3 regions of the Nocardia bhagyanarayanae genome follow, and region 2 is predicted to be linked to each of the others. Evidence: riboswitches for the same ligand, from Rfam matches in the RefSeq annotation. Region 2 holds a riboswitch; each other region holds the start of a gene.
The links. Region 2 has a riboswitch for cobalamin ahead of FB390_RS12060 (ABC transporter substrate-binding protein). Riboswitches for the same ligand answer to the same signal wherever they lie in the genome.
Positions count from the first base shown of each region.

Region 1: linked by a shared signal. The riboswitch ahead of FB390_RS03645 (CbtB domain-containing protein) and the one ahead of FB390_RS12060 (ABC transporter substrate-binding protein) in region 2 are both predicted to bind cobalamin.
Region 3: linked by a shared signal. The riboswitch ahead of metE (5-methyltetrahydropteroyltriglutamate--homocysteine S-methyltransferase) and the one ahead of FB390_RS12060 (ABC transporter substrate-binding protein) in region 2 are both predicted to bind cobalamin.

Region 1 is NZ_VFPG01000001.1:928,994-934,307, reverse strand. Features, by position in the region: gene FB390_RS03660 (OsmC family peroxiredoxin) at 1-10, shown strand, start outside; gene FB390_RS03655 (hypothetical protein) at 58-525, opposite strand; gene FB390_RS03650 (CbtA family protein) at 561-1,403, opposite strand; gene FB390_RS03645 (CbtB domain-containing protein) at 1,394-1,588, opposite strand; cobalamin riboswitch at 1,654-1,835, opposite strand; gene mhuD (mycobilin-forming heme oxygenase MhuD) at 1,888-2,205, opposite strand; gene FB390_RS03635 (alpha/beta fold hydrolase) at 2,277-3,020, shown strand; gene FB390_RS03630 (HhH-GPD family protein) at 3,182-4,108, opposite strand; gene FB390_RS03625 (carbonic anhydrase) at 4,208-4,831, shown strand; gene FB390_RS03620 (DUF7974 family protein) at 4,956-5,314, shown strand, end outside.
Region 2 is NZ_VFPG01000001.1:2,828,243-2,833,556, forward strand. Features, by position in the region: gene FB390_RS12055 (SMP-30/gluconolactonase/LRE family protein) at 1-863, shown strand, start outside; cobalamin riboswitch at 1,112-1,297, shown strand; gene FB390_RS12060 (ABC transporter substrate-binding protein) at 1,317-2,909, shown strand; gene FB390_RS12065 (ABC transporter permease) at 2,919-3,893, shown strand; gene FB390_RS12070 (ABC transporter ATP-binding protein/permease) at 3,890-5,314, shown strand, end outside.
Region 3 is NZ_VFPG01000001.1:3,498,830-3,504,143, reverse strand. Features, by position in the region: gene FB390_RS14780 (pyruvate carboxylase) at 1-3,397, opposite strand, end outside; cobalamin riboswitch at 3,646-3,853, shown strand; gene metE (5-methyltetrahydropteroyltriglutamate--homocysteine S-methyltransferase) at 4,008-5,314, shown strand, end outside.

The DNA of each region.
Region 1 (5,314 bases), 1.9 Mb from region 2:
GCTGGCGTGACCGCTTGATTCTTCGCACCCCTCGCGCCGAGCGGGGAGTGCGGGGAGTCATACGGTCGCGCGGCGGGCGAAGTACGCGCGGGCGTCTGGCGCGTACATGGCGGGGATAGCCACGAGCACGGCGAGCACGTGGGTCGCGCGCAGAACGCCGAGGATGAGCGAGCTCGGGGTGACGGACACCGCCTCGCCCGAGAGCAGCGCCGTCACCGGTTCGGCGAGCAGCGAGGCGAGACCGAGCACACCGATGCCGAGCGCGAGCACGAGCCGCGCGACGCGGTCCCCGCGCGCCATTCGCACTACGACGGCCAATACGGCCAGGTAGATCGCGAAGCGCACGGCCAAGCCGACGGCGAGCCCTGGCAGGTCGGCGTCGGACCGTTCGAGCGTCATCGCCGTGCGCGCCAGCGCCTCGCCGACACCGGCGAGCAACGCGACGACGAAGGCCGTCACCGCGAGCGTCACGGAACGCGGCGAACCGAAAGCCGGAGCGGAACGAGAAGGGGCAGTGCCGGTCATGAGAACGACACTGCCCCTGGTTTTCTCGACGCGGATCACCCCGCGGTAGCGACCTCGCTCCGTACCCGGGTGCTACGTCCCGCGAACTCGGTGAGCGCCGCGAAACCGAGGCCGAGGGCCGCCCACAGCGTGGCGGAGACGGCGAGCGACGCGACACGGAACTGCCACAGCAGGCTCGGCGGGAAGTCGGCGGACACCTCGTCGACGCCGGGCAGCAGGACGTACCCCAGCGTGGTGATCAGCGCGAACGCCGCGACGCCCGCGATCAGCCGAACGGTGTCCAGCTGCCCGCGCAGCAGCTTGTACACGTACACCCCCGCGCCGACGGCCGCGAGACCGAGCAGCACCGAGGCCACCCACAGCAGGGTGCGATCGTTGATGGTCTCCGGATCGCCCACCGCGGGTGGGTTCGCCGGGTACTTGAAGAACGGCACCGCGACGATCGCGGCCCAGCCTGCGACACCGAGCCCGATCGCCAGTTTCGGACCGGACAATGCGGTGTGGCGCCGCGCGAAGTGCGCGACCGAGGCGAAGATGGCGCCGAAGGCCAGACCGCTGAGGCCGAGGGCGAGGAACTGACCGAATTTCTGTCCGGTCCTGCTGACCAGCGCTTCCTCTTCGTCGCCGTGGGAGTGACCTTCGTCGCCGTGGGAGTGGCCCGCGGTGGGTTCTCCCGGCGCGTGGTGCGACCCTTCGGTGGCCGCGTTGGCCTCTTCGATGGCGATCGCCGCGTCGACCTTCGGTTCGCCGACGAAATAGCCCACCGTGGCGGCCAGCAGACCGGCGATCAAACCGGCGAGCAGGCCGCGCAACAGCAGGGTTTTCAATGTTCCGGCCAGGGGAGCCGGAGTCGACGGAGTGGGTGGGTTCAGTGGCACGGAACACCCAGCAGATGCCGTCCGTCATGCATCAGCTCGTGCATGAACATCCCGCTGCGCGAGATGGCGCCCTGATCGAAGCCGACCAGGTACAGCGTGAGCAGTGCGAGAAGAACGACACCTACCGTGACGAGCACGGTCGCCAGGGAATCGGTTGTCCGGCTCGGTGAATGCGCGATGGCCATTCGAGTCCTCCTAGGGATACGTCCCGGCCGGATCTCGTCCGGCAGGGCGCTTTCGCGTCCCGTGAGATAAGTGGTGCGACGGTGCCGGTGTCTGGCTTTCCGGCACCGCGCCGCCCCGGCCGCACGGCCGGAACCGGACCCGATGCATGGAACACAGTGGCGCGACCGCTCCGGAATCACACCGGAATTACCGCATCACCCTCGCTTGGTCACCTCGAACTGTGACACCACGGCGCGCCCGTCGTCAACACGGTCGAAGCCTGTTGACCACGGTGTGGGCGAGTCGTTACCCGCCGGACTCAGGACGCGGGCTTGGCCGCGACGTCCAGCACGACCTCGAATTCGAGCAGCGACGCGCCGGTCGAAACCGGCTTCTTGTCGCCGCTGCCCGCGTGGGCGGCACGGGCCGGACCGTCCCGCCAAGCGGCGAAGGACTCCTCGGAATCCCACTGGGTCACCACGAAGTAGCGGTTCTCGCCCGCGACCGGACGCAGCAGCTGGAAGCCGAGGAAGCCGGGCGAGTTCTCCACCGCGTGCGCGCGGTGCGCGAACCGCTTCTCCAGCTCGGGTCCGGCGCCTTCGGGGACCTCGATCGCGTTGATCTTCACGACAGCCATGGACTCGACAATACGTCGCCCGCGCGCGGGCGAGCGCGCGCCCGGACGAGCCGGGAGGCACAATCGACCCGATGTGGTACGACGAAGGCGGAGCAGGCGTGCCGATCCTGCTGCTGCACGGCTTGATGGGCAGCGCGCGCACCTGGGGCGACCAGCTGGACTGGCTGCGGGCGCACGGGCACGTCTACACCTACGACGCCGCGGGCCACGGCCGCCCGGCGCCGCCCGAATTGACCACCGAGGCCTTCGTCGCGGATCTCGCCGAAGCCACCGCGCACCTCACCGAGCCGATGGTCGTGATCGGCCACTCCATGGGAGCGCTGCACGGCTGGGTCTTCGCCGCGCACTATCCGGAGCGGGTGCGCGCGCTGGTGGTGGAGGACATCGCCCCCGACTTCACCGGACGCACCGCCGCGGACTGGGCCGCCATGATCGAGGCGTGGCCGCAGCCGTTTCCGGACGCCGACTCGGTGCTCGAGTACTTCGGCCCGGTCGCGGGTCGCTACTTTCTGAACTCCTTCGAGCACGGCCCGGACGGCTATCGGCTGCACGGCTCGGTCACGACCTTCCGCGACATCTCCGAGGAGTGGGGCACCCGCCATTTCTGGGAGCAGTGGCGGGCGGTGCGCGTCCCGGTGCTGCTCATCGAGGGCGAGCACACCATCACCCCGGCCGGGCAGATGCGCGAAATGGCCGAGAGCAACGCGAACGCGGAGTACGTGCTGATTCCGGACGCGGGGCATCTGGTGCACGACGATCAGCCCGAGCGCTATCGCGCCGAAGTGGAGCGATTTCTGCACCGGATCCTCGCCTGATACCGCGTCCAGAACGGTCCGCGCGGGTAACCGACCGAAGGCCGCCTTCATCCGGCCAGATCGACTGGACGTGACCTTCATTCGCCCGACCTGCGTGCCCGCTCAACCGACCGCGGGTGACCTTCATCGCGGTGGGTCGGCTGACGGTGATCTTTGGTCGGTCAGCGATCACCCTCGCCGGCGAGGGCGAACAATCCATCGGCCGTCTGCTCGATCAGCCCGTCGACCAGCAGCGAGTCGAGTGCCCTGTCGCGCTGGCCCGGATCGCGGGTCCATGCCAGGTCCAGGCGAACCCGCTCGACCGGCCCGGTCGCGGCGCGCAACACGTCGAGCAGGCGGCCGCGGGCCTGGCGGTCGGTGCCCTCGTACTTCTGCGTGCGGCGCACCACTTCCGACACCGGGCGACCCGCGGTCACCCAGGCGCAGGCGGGCAGTGGACAGCGCGCACAGTCGGGCGTGCGCGCGGTGCAGACCGTCGCGCCGAGTTCCATCAGCGCGGCGGAAAACCTTGCCGCGCGGTCGATTTTCGCGGGCAGCAGCGCCTCGGTCTCGGCGAGATCGCGCGCGGCCGGGTTGCCCGCTTCGGCGCGACCGTGCACGGCGCGCGCGACGACCCGGCGCACGTTGGTGTCCACCACCGGCACGCGCTGGCCGTAGGCGAAGCAGGCGACCGCACGCGCGGTGTAAGCGCCGATGCCGGGCAGCCCGAGCAGCACGTCCACGTCGGCGGGGACCTCGTCGCCGTGTTCCTCGGCGAGCACCCGCGCGCACTCGTGCAGCCGTAGCGCGCGCCGCGGATAGCCGAGCTTGCCCCACGCGCGCAGCACCTCGGCCTGGGAGGACGCGGCCATCGCCGAGGGCACCGGCCAGCGCGCCACCCACTCCAGCCAGATCGGCTCGACCCGCACGACGGGGGTCTGCTGGAGCATGATCTCGCTCATCAGGATCTGCCACGCGGTCACGCCGGGGCGTCGCCACGGCAGGTCGCGGGCGGTCTCGGCGTACCAGTCCAGCAACACGTCGGCGTCGATGCCGCGATCGCCGATCTGTTGCGGGGTCGGCGTGATCCGACCTGTGCCGCTGAGCATTACCCTCACCGTCTCCGCCGCCCGGCGGCCAGTCGATATTTGCCGACCCGTAACGCAACCGACTCGCCGGTAGCGAATGCCTTGTGCACAATGGTCGGTATGTCTGATTCAAACCCGATCAGCGCCTGGAAATCCCTCCGCGAGGGCAACGAGCGTTTCGTCAACGGCACGCTTTTGCATCCTAGTCAGGGTGCCGCCGACCGGGCGAAGCTCGTCGGCGGTCAGCATCCTTCGGCCATCGTCTTCGGGTGCGGCGACTCGCGCGTGGCGGCGGAATTGATCTTCGATCAAGGCCTCGGCGACATGTTCGTAGTGCGCACCGCGGGCCACGTGGTCGACAGCTCGGTGCTCGGTTCGATCGAGTACGGCGTGCACGTGTTGAGCGTTCCGCTGATCGTGGTGCTCGGACACGACAGCTGCGGCGCGGTGAAGGCGACCATCGACGCGCTCGACGGCGGTGAGGTACCCGGTGGGTTCATCCGCAGCGTCGTCGAAAAGGTGACGCCCTCCATCCTGATCGGCCGCCGCGAGGGTCTCTCCGGCGTGGACGAGATGGAGGCCAGGCATGTCGTGGAGACCAGCAGGCTGCTGATGCAGCGGTCGATGATCATTTCCCAGCGGGTCGCGACCGGCGAGCTGGCCATTGCCAGCGTGACGTACAAACTGGCCGAAGGCCAGGTCAAGCTGCACCGTGTCGTCGGCAACATCGGTGAGGTCGTCTGACCCGTTCTCGGAGCGGAGTTTCCCCAGCGTGCCGGGTGCACAGCACCCGGCACTGCGGCGTCGTCCAGTCCGACACGCCGAGGTCCTGAGACACCGCGCCCGGTGCTGCCCGTAAGTTTGAATCGTGCTGGAACCGACTGGACCGCTGCCTCCGGAGATCTACTGGCGACGTCGCGTTTTCGCCATCGGAATCCTGGTCGTGGCGCTCGCGCTGGTGATTTGGCTGGTGGTGATGGTCGTGCGCGGTGGCGGCTCACCCGGTGACGCCAAGGTGGCCGCGTCGAGTTCGACTTCGTCGGTGAAGAAGTCGGGTGACGCGCCGAAGTCCTCCATCAGCGCGGACGCGCCCAAACCTTCGGTGACCCCGGCGGCCAGTCCGGCTCCCGTGGCGGCCGGGCAGTGCCCCGATCAGTCGCTCGCGGTGAAGGTGACCGTCGAGCAACCCACCTACAAGGCGGGCGAGCAGCCGGTTTTCGGCATCGT
Region 2 (5,314 bases):
CCGTCGCCTTGGCCTGCGCCGGAGTCGCCGCGCCGGGCGCGACCGCGGAACCCGGCCCCGCTTGCGCGCCCGCCACCTCGGCGACCGCGCTGCCCGCCGCCGTCCCGGTGCTGGACTGGGCGGAGAACCTCGGCTACGACCGGCAGGGCAACCTATGGGTTTCCCGGCTATACCGCAACGAGGTGCAGCGCTACGACGACGCCGGGCGGCTGACCGCCACGGTCCCGGTGGAGTTTCCCGGCGCCGTCCGGCTCGGACCCGACGGGCTGATGTACGTCGTGTACGGCGACGCGCCGACCAGCGTCGTGCGCCCCGGCGGCGTCGTCCGTTTCGATCCGGCCGCCGCCGAACCGCGCCCGGAGATCTTCGCGTCCGGCTTCACCATGCCCAACGGCGCGGCCTTCGACACCGACGGTTCGCTCTACGTCGCCTCCGCGACCGGGGTGATCCGCGTCGGCCGCGACGGCGTCGTCGACGCGGGCTGGACCGAGCGAGCAAAGTTGAACGCCAACGGCATCGCCGTGCACGACGGCACGGTGTACCTGACCTCCAACGGCGGACCGCTCGGGCGGGTCCTGCGTTTCCCGGTCACCGAACCGGACCGCCGCACCGTCCTCACGGATCTGACGTCCGCGCTCCCCGGCGTCCCCGACTTCGCCGACGACCTGCTGGTGGACGAGGCGGGCGCGGTCTACGTGACCACGCTGTCCGGCCAGCTCGTCCGGATCGATCCGAGCGGCCAGTCCTGCCGCGTCCTCTCGGCCGAACCGATGACGTCGGTCGTCGCCGTCCCCGGTCGTCCCGGCGAACTCCTCGCCGGTACCGAGCGCGGCGCGGTCCTGCGCATCCAGCTGGCCCCCTGACGCAACCCCCTCGGCTCGCAGTGAGCCCGCTCGACCACCATTTCTCTCCCGTCGATAGCGAAATTGATTCGATGGGAGTCGAATGGCGGTGCGACACGCCTTCACAACCGCCATTTCTCTCCCGTCGATTCGTCGACGCGTGGCCTATGCGCAACTGTCTGGCGATCAGCGTGCGGCACTGGTTGGGGGCTGTTCAACGGTGGTCTGGGGCGCGGTGATTGGACCTCGGGCCGCGGAAGCTGGGAAGCCGCACGTCGGCGCCCGGCGGTATCGTCCAACGGCGACGCGGGGAACACCGGTGTGAATCCGGGGCTGTCCCGCAACTGTCACCGAGGAGCAATCCGCCGATTCATGGCCACGACCTGCCCGGGTTGGAAGGCCGGCGGTGCGCGTCGATCCGGGAGCCAGGACACCCGCGTCGGATGTATCGGGACGACTCTCCACGAGGATGGCATGGACAACTCGACAGGATCCCGACGGCCGCTTGGCCGCCGGGAGTTATTGCTGCGCGGCGCCGGAGCGGCGGGTCTCGTCGCGCTCGGCGGCATCGGTGTGCTCACCGGTTGCGGGACCGACGGATCGACCGGAGTACCGGAGGGCCCGCCGCGCGCGGGCGGCCGGCTGCGCGCCGCGATCGCCGGACGCGCCGCGAGCGTCGACGTGCTCGACCCGCACCGGGCGGGCAGTTCCGCGGGCGGCGCGGTCGCCAAGAACGTGTGGGACAAGCTGGTCGCCTACAACAACGACCTCACCCTGCGGTACCGGCTCGCGCAGTCGCTGGAGCCCAACGCGGACGGCAGCGAATGGCGGATCACCCTGCGCCCCGGCGTCGTCTTCAGCGACGGCACGCCGCTGACCGCGCGGGATGTGTTGTGGAGCTTCGAGCGCATGCTCGACCCGGCCAAGCAGTCCTCCGGCGACCTCGCGGTGGTCGACATGGCCCGTACCAGGGCCGACGGCGATCTCGGCGTCGTCGTCGCGATGAAGACGCCGATCGCGGACTTCGGCTCGGTGCTCGCGGGGTGGTACTGCTACGTCGTCAAGGACGGCAGCACGGTGTTCGACGAGCGGACCCTCCCGGTCGGCACCGGTCCGTTCGCGCTGCGCTCGTGGTCGCCGGGCGACCGAACGCTGTTGCGGCGCAACGAGAAATACTGGGACGGTCCGGTGCACCTGGACGAGGTCGAGATCATCCAGATCGCCGAGACCGAGGCGCGGATGAACGCCTTCCTCTCCGGCGAAGTGGATCTGGTGCAGGAGATGTCGTATCTACAGGCGCGGTCGCTGGACAGCGATCCGGACGCCTACGTCGTCACGCCACCGGCGGGTCTCATGGGCGCCTTCCAAATGCGCGTGGACGAACCGCCTTTCGACGATGTGCGGGTCCGCCAGGCCATGCGGTTGGCGGTCGATCGGCAGGCCATGGTCGACTCGGTGTACTACGGCTACGGCGAGGTCGGCAACGACATCTACGGCAAGGGCGCGCCCTTCTACAACGACAGCCTGCCGCAGCGGACCTACGACCCCGAGCGGGCCAGGCAACTGCTGAAGGAAGCGGGCAAGGAGAACCTGACCGTCACCTTGCAGACCGCCGACGCGATTCCCGGGATGGTCGAATCGGCAACGCTTTTCGCCGAGCACGCCAAGGCCGCGGGTATCACGATCCGGCTGGAGACGGTCCCCGCCGACACCTACTTCTCCCGGGTTTCGGGCAAGCAGCCGCTGACCCATATCGGCTGGTGGAACTACAGTCTGGACTACTTCTACGGTCAGACCATGACCAGCGCCTCGCCGAGCAACGGCACCGGTTGGCGTCGCCCGGCGTGGGACGCCAAGTTCGCCGCGGCGCGCGCCGAGATGAATCAACAGCGGCGTCGCGAGCTGTATTTCGAACTCCAAGAGGAACTCTGGCAGGAAGGCGGCTACATCCTGCACAGTTTCGCGAAGCGGCCGGACGCCGCGCGCAATCGGGTGCGGGGCGTCCGCGACGGCGTGCCGGGCACCGACGACTGGGCGAACTTCGCCACCACCTGGCTGGCGTCGTAGGCGGCGCTCGTGACCCGTTATCTGCTGCGCCGGATCGGTGGCGGCATCGGGGTGCTGTTCGTCGTCGCGCTGGTGGTGTTCGGACTGTTCGAGGCGCTGGACTCGGACGCGGCCGCCGTCGTGCTCAGTCGCGACGGCGGCGGCGATCCGTCGCCGGAACAACTCGCCGCCGTCCGAGCCGAACTCGGCCTCGATCGTCCGGCTCCGATCCGATTCCTCGACTGGGCTGGCGATTTCGTGCGCGGTGACCTAGGTACCTCGCTGGTTTCGGGGCGTCCGGTCGGCGAGGTCTTGCTGGGTCGGCTCGGCAACAGCGCGGTCCTCGCCGTCGCGACGACGGCGCTGCTGGTGCCGACCATGCTGTGCCTCGGGCTCGCGGCGGGCGCGCGGCCGGGCTCCCGGCTGGACCGTGCCGTCAGCGCCGCGACCCTGGTCGCCGAATCGCTGCCATCGTTCGTGTCCGGCGTGATCCTCGTCGCGACAGTCGCTTTGACGTTTCGGCTGCTGCCGGCGGTCTCGCTGCTGCCGACCGGCGTCAGTGCGTGGCAGCGACCGGAAGTGCTCGTCCTGCCGGTGCTCTGTCTGCTGATCGGTGCGAGTCCGCATCCGGTGCGGGTGATTCGGGCGCAGACCGCCGACGTGATGGCCAGCCCGTACATCGAGACGGCGCGGCTCAACGGGGTCGGCCGGTGGCGGCTGCTCGCCAGGCACGTCGCGCCGAACGCGGTGTCCGCGTCGATCCATCCGCTCGCCGGGTCGATCGTCGGACTGATCGGTGGAATCGCCGTCGTGGAAACGCTTTTCGCCTATCCGGGATTGTCTCAGGAATTGCTGCGCGCCATCTCGGCGCGCGATTTTCCGTTCGTCCAGTCGGCCGCGATGCTGATGGCGGGCGTCGGGTTGGTGGTGTATCTGATCGCCGATCTGCTCACCCTCGCCGTCAGCCCGCGGGCCCGGCACGTGGTGTTGGGCGGGCGGTCGTGATCCCGCGTCGCGCGATCCCGCCCGCGGTGGCGTTGGCCTTGGTCGGCGCGACGGTGGTTCTCGGGCCGCTGCTCGCCCCGCATTCGGCGACCGCGCCGGTGGGTCGTCCGTTCCAAGGCCCGTCCGCGCGGTATCCGTTCGGCACCGATGTGGTCGGTCGCGATGTGCTCTCGCGGCTCCTGCACGGCGGGGTTCCGCTGGTGTCGATCGCGACGCTCGCGCTGGTGACCGCGTACGTCATCGGGCTGGCGCTCGGTCTGCTCGCCGGGTTGCGACGTGGCGCCGATCCGTGGGTGATGCGTCCGGTCGACGCCGTGGTGATCGTGCCGTGGTTCCTGCTGCTCGCGGTCGTCGCGACCGCGATGGGTCCGGGTCCCTGGGCGATCGTGGTGACCACCGCGGCGGCCTCGGCCCCGTGGATCGCGCGGATCGTGCGCACCGCCGTGCTCGACCTGGCTTCGCGGGGGTACGTGGAGGCCGCGCGCGCCAGGGGCGAGCCGTGGTGGCGAATCGCGGTGGTCGAGGTACTGCCGAATCTGCGCTCGGTTGTGCTGGCGGACGCGGGAATTCGCGTCTCGGGAGCCATCGCGATGGTGGCGGTGAGTGGGTTCCTCGGCTTGGGTCTGCGCCCGCCCTCGGCGGATTGGGCGTTGATGATCACGGAGAACCGACCGGGTTTCGCGGTCGCGCCGTGGTCGGTGCTCGCGCCCGCCGGAATGGTGATGGCGTTGGTCGTCTCGGTGAACCTGCTGGTGGATCGATTGCTCGGCGGGGACGAGCGGCGCGTCGAACCGGTCATCGGGGCGCCCGGCGACGGCGTCGCGGTGCGCGGGCTGAGCGTCCGCGACGCACGCGGCCGTGTCGTGCTCGACGATGTGACGCTCGCGGTGGACCGGGGCCGCGGACTCGCGGTCATCGGTCCATCCGGCGCGGGCAAGACGACCTTCGCGCTGGCCGTGCTCGGCGCGCTGCCTGAGGGCATGTCGGCGACGGGCGTCATCACGACACCAGCGGCCACCGGCCGCCGCACCGTCGGTTACGTGCCGCAGGACCCGTCCGCGGGACTCAACCCCGCCCTGCGCATCGGCACCTCGATACGTGAAATCGGCCGTGTTCGAGCTGGATCCACCCCGACCGATGTCGCCGCGGCCCTGCGCCGAGTGGGTCTCCCCACCGACCGCTCCTTCCAGCGCCGCTACCCACATCAACTCTCCGGCGGCCAGCAACAACGCGTACTCCTGGCGATGGCGCTCCTCGGCGATCCAGCCCTGATCGTCCTCGATGAACCAACCACCGGACTCGACACGCGAACCCGCACGGATCTCCTCGACACCCTCCGCACGATCCGCCGGGACACCGCGACCACTTTCCTCGTCGTCACCCACGACCTCCCCGGCTTGTCCTCGATCGTGGACGACGTC
Region 3 (5,314 bases), 670 kb from region 2:
CGGTGGACTCGCGCACGGCGAGTTCGACCAGCAGGTCACCGCCCTCGACCTGCTGCACCTTGCCGATCGCGACGCGGGCGACGGTGCCCGCCCGCGGCGCGGTGATGGCGGCCTCCATCTTCATGGCCTCGATGGTGCCGATGGTGTCGCCGGTCTCGACGGTGTCGCCCTCGCCGACCGCCAGGGTGACCACACCCGCGAACGGCGCGGCGAGATGGCCGGGGTTGGTCTTGTCCGCCTTCTCCGCGACCGGGATCTCGGAGGCGATGGACCGGTCCCGCACCGCGACCGGCCGCAGCTGGCCGTTGAGGATGCACATCACCGTGCGCATGCCGCGTTCGTCGGGCTCGGAGATGGCCTCGAGACCGATCAGCAGGGTGACGCCCTTCTCCAGCTGCACGCGGTGTTCCTCGCCGCGGCGCAGACCGTAGAAGAACTGGTTGGCGCTCAGACCCGAAGTGTCGCCGTACTTTTCGCGGTGGGTGAGGAACTCCGCCGTCGGGCCGGGGAACAGCAGCCGGTTCAGTGTCGCGCGGCGCTCCAGCGAATCCCCTTCCAGCCCCGCCTGATCCGCCGCCGAGAGCGGGGTCTCCGGCTTGGCCGCACCGCGTCCGGCCAGCGCCTTGCTGCGGAACGGTTCGGGCCAGCCGCCCGCCGGGGTGCCGAGTTCGCCGCGCAGGAAGCCGATCACCGAGTCGGGGATGTCGTAGCGGCCGGGATCGGCGGCGAAATCCTCGATGTCGACGCCGGTGCCGACCAGCGCGAGCGCGAGGTCACCGACGACCTTCGACGACGGCGTCACCTTCACCAGGCGGCCGAGCAGCCGGTCGGCGGCCGCGTACTTCGCCTCGACCTCTTCGAAGCGATCGCCGAGGCCGAGCGCGATGGCCTGCTGGCGCAGGTTCGACAGCTGACCGCCGGGGATCTCGTGCGTGTAGACGCGTCCGGTCGGAGCGGGCAGCCCGGATTCGAAGGGCGCGTATACCTTTCGCAGCGCCTCCCAGTACGGCTCCAGGTCGCACACGTTCTGCAGGTCCAGTCCGGTGTCGTGCTCGCTGTTGGCCGCCGCCGCGACGATCGCCGAGAGCGCGGGCTGACTGGTGGTGCCCGCCATCGCGGCGCTCGCGCCGTCCACCGCGTCCGCGCCCGCCTGCCAGGCCGCCAGGTAGGTGGCCAGCTGACCGCCGGGGGTGTCGTGGGTGTGCACGTGCACCGGCAGATCGAAGTTGCTGCGCAGCGCGGTGACCAGGGTCGCGGCCGCCGGGGCGCGCAGCAGACCCGCCATGTCCTTGATGGCGAGCACGTGCGCGCCCGCGTCCACGATCTGCTCGGCCAGCTTGAGGTAGTAGTCGAGGGTGTAGAGGTTCTCGTTCGGGTTCGACAGGTCGCCGGTGTAGCTCATCGCGACTTCGGCGATGGCGGTACCGGTTTCGCGCACCGCGTCGATGGCCGGACGCATCTGGTCGACGTTGTTGAGCGCGTCGAAGATGCGGAAGATGTCGATGCCGGTGGCCGTCGCCTCGGAGACGAAGGACCTGGTCACCTGCTCCGGGTACGGGGTGTAGCCGACGGTGTTGCGTCCGCGCAGCAGCATCTGCAAGCAGATGTTCGGGATCGCCTCGCGCAGCGCGGCAAGCCGCTCCCACGGGTCCTCGTAGAGGAAGCGCAGCGCCACGTCGTAGGTCGCGCCGCCCCAGCACTCGACGGAGAGCAGCTCGGGGGTCATCCGCGCGACGTGCCCGGCGACCTGCAACAGACCGTTGGACCGCACACGGGTGGCCAGCAGCGACTGGTGCGCGTCACGGAAGGTGGTGTCGGTGACCCCGACCGCCTTCTGCTCGCGCAGCGCCTGCGCGAAACCCTCCGGGCCCAGGCGCAGCAGTCGCTGGCGCGAACCGTCCGGCGGCGGCACGCTCAGATCGATGGCGGGCAGCTTGTCGTGCGGGTACACCGTGGTCGGGCGCTCGCCGTGCGGTTTGTTGACGGTGACGTCGGCCAGGTACTCGAGGATCTTGGTGCCGCGGTCGGCGGACTGGCGCAGCGTCAGCAGCTGCGGGCGCTCGTCGATGAACGAGGTGGTGACCCGGCCCGCCTTGAAGTCGGGATCGTCGAGCACCGCCTGCAGGAACGGGATGTTGGTGGTGACGCCGCGGATGCGGAACTCGGCGAGCGCGCGCCGCGCGCGGGCCGCCGCCGCTGGCAGGTCCCGGCCGCGGCAGGTCAGCTTCACCAGCATGGAGTCGAAGTAGGCGCCGATCTCCGCGCCGAGGTTGGCGCCGCCGTCGAGGCGGATGCCCGCGCCGCCGGGGGTGCGGTAGGCCGTGATGCGACCGGTGTCGGGACGGAATCCGTTGGCCGGGTCCTCGGTGGTGATGCGGCACTGCAGCGCAGCGCCGCGGATGGTGACGGAGTCCTGGCTCAGGCCGAGGTCGGCGAGGGTCTCGCCCGCCGCGATGCGCAGCTGCGACTGCACGAGGTCGACGTCGGTGATCTCCTCGGTCACCGTGTGCTCGACCTGGATGCGCGGGTTCATCTCGATGAAGACGTGGTTGCCGCGCTCGTCGAGCAGGAACTCCACGGTGCCGGCGCAGCTGTAGCCGATCTGGCGGGCGAAGGCCACCGCGTCGGCGCAGATGCGTTCGCGCAGAGCCGGATCCAGATTCGGCGCGGGCGCAAGCTCGATCACCTTCTGGTGGCGGCGCTGCACCGAACAGTCGCGCTCGAACAGGTGCATGACGTTGCCGTGCTGGTCGGCCAGGATCTGCACCTCGATATGGCGCGGGTTCACCACCGCCTGCTCGAGGAACACGGTCGGGTCGCCGAACGCGGACTCGGCCTCGCGCGAGGCGGCTTCGATCGATTCGCGCAGCTGCTCCGGCGCGGCGACCCGGCGCATGCCGCGACCGCCACCGCCCGCGACCGCCTTGACGAAGATCGGGTATTCGAGTTCGTTTGCGGCGGCGAGCAATTCGTCCACGTCCGCCGAGGGCGCGCTGGACTTCAGCACCGGGAGACCCGCCGCCTTCGCGGCCTCGATGGCGCGCGCCTTGTTGCCCGCCAGCTCCAGCACCTCGGCCGAGGGGCCGATGAAGGTGATGCCCTCACGCGCGCAGGCGGCCGCCAGGTCCGGGTTCTCGGAGAGGAATCCGTAGCCCGGGTAGATGGCGTCGGCACCCGCGGTCTTGGCCGCGTCGATGATCGCCTCGATGGAGAGATAGGCGCGAACCGGGTGGCCCTGCTCCCCGATCTGATAGGACTCCGCCGCCTTCAAACGGTGAACCGAGTTGCGGTCCTCGTAGGGAAAGACGGCGACGGTCCCGATGCCGAGTTCGTAGGCGGCGCGGAACGCGCGGATGGCGATCTCGCCACGATTGGCAACCAAGACTTTCGAGAACATTGAACCAAGGTACCTGCCCCCGAATACAGCGACGACAGGGAAGTCCCCTTCGCAGCAATCTTCACAACGAGACCTAGCAGGCTTGCGAAGTTGCGTTCATCCCGGCGTCACATCTCACGATCCGCCGGGCCGGTCTGTGCGGGCCCGGCCGAGGGCGGGCGGGGAATATCCCGTCGTCCGTTTATGCTGGACAACGCAGCTGGTTCTCCAGTGCGCCCGACGAGATGGAGCCCCGACGTCGAGCGCCGGAGTCGAAGTCCGCTCCCGGTTTGCCGGGCGGCGGGCGAGAGGGAACCCGGTGAGAATCCGGGACTGTCCCGCAGCGGTATGCAGGAACGAACACCGTCATCACGCACTGGGTGAAGACCTGGGAAGCGACGGCCAGTAGGTCGGCGGGAGGAATCTCCCCAGCCGGTGCCCGCGAGTCCGAAGACCTGCCAGCCGTGCCGGATACGCCGTATCCGGCGGCCACCGCCTCGTGGATTGGGCGCGCGGACCATCAGTGCCGACTTCCAGGGCTCCGTGTCTCTTCGGTTGCCCGACGACGTCCGCTGGTCGCCGCGTGCTCGCACGGCGATGGCTCACGTCCTGAAAAGCACTGGAGCACACCGTGACTGTTTCCGAACGCACACCATTCACCGCGACGGTTCTCGGGCTACCGCGCGTGGGGCCGCGGCGCGAGCTGAAGCGCGCCACCGAGTCGTATTGGGCCGGACGCATCGACGCCGAGCAGCTGCACGCGATTGCCCGCGACCTGCGGCGAACCCAGCTGACCGAGCTGCGAGCGGCCGGGCTGGACTCGATCCCGGTCGGCACCTTCTCCTACTACGACCAGGTGCTCGACACCGCCGTGCTGCTCGGCGCGCTGCCCGAGCGGGTGGCCGGGATCGCCGATCCGCTCGACCGGTACTTCGCTGCCGCGCGCGGCACCGACACGGTGGAACCGCTGGAGATGACCAAGTGGTTCGACACCAACTACCACTACCTCGTCCCCGAGATCGGTCCGGAGACGACGTTCGCGCTGCACCCGGACAAGCTGCTCGCCGAATTGAGCGAGGCGATCGAGCTCGGCGTGCCCGCACGGCCGGTGGTGATCGGGCCGGTCACCTTCCTGAAGCTGGCCAAGGCCACCGGGGGCGCGGCGCTGGACCGGCTCGGCGAGCTGGTCCCGCTCTACCGCGAACTGCTGCGGCAGCTGGCCGCCGCGGGCGCGGCCTGGGTGCAGATCGATGAGCCGGTGCTGGTCACCGATCTCACCGAGGACGAGATCGAGCTGGTGCGCAGCGCCTACGCCGAGCTGGCCGAGGCGAGCGAGCAGCCCGCGATCCTGGTCGCCACCTACTTCGGCACGCCGGGTGACGCGCTGCCCGCGCTCGCGAGCACCGCCGTCGAGGGCATCGCGCTGGACTTCGCCGCGGCGCCGGACCTGTCCGCGGTGGTCTCGCTGCCGTCGCTGGCGGACAAGCTGCTGGTCGCGGGTGTGGTCGACGGACGGAACGTGTGGCGCACGGACCTGGACCGCGCGCTGACCACCCTCGGGACGCTGCTCGGCAGCGCGTCGTCGGTGGCGGTGTCGAGCTCCTGCTCGCTGTTGCACGTGCCGTACTCGCTGGCTTCCGAGACCGGACTCGATGAGCGGCTGCGTTCCTGGTTGGCCTTCGGCGCCGAGAAGGTGACCGAAGTGCGGCTGCTCGCAACGGCTTTGGCGCAGGGCACCGACGCCATCGCCGAGGAGCTGGCCGCCGCGCGTGCGGCCGCGGAGTCCCGCACCACCGACCCGCGACTGTCCGACGAGCGGGTTCGGGCGCGGCTCGGCTCGCTCGGTCCGGACGCCACCCGGCGCGCGCCCGCCGACGAGCGCCGCGCGCTGCAGGCGCAACGGCTCGAGCTGCCCGCGCTGCCGACCACCACGATCGG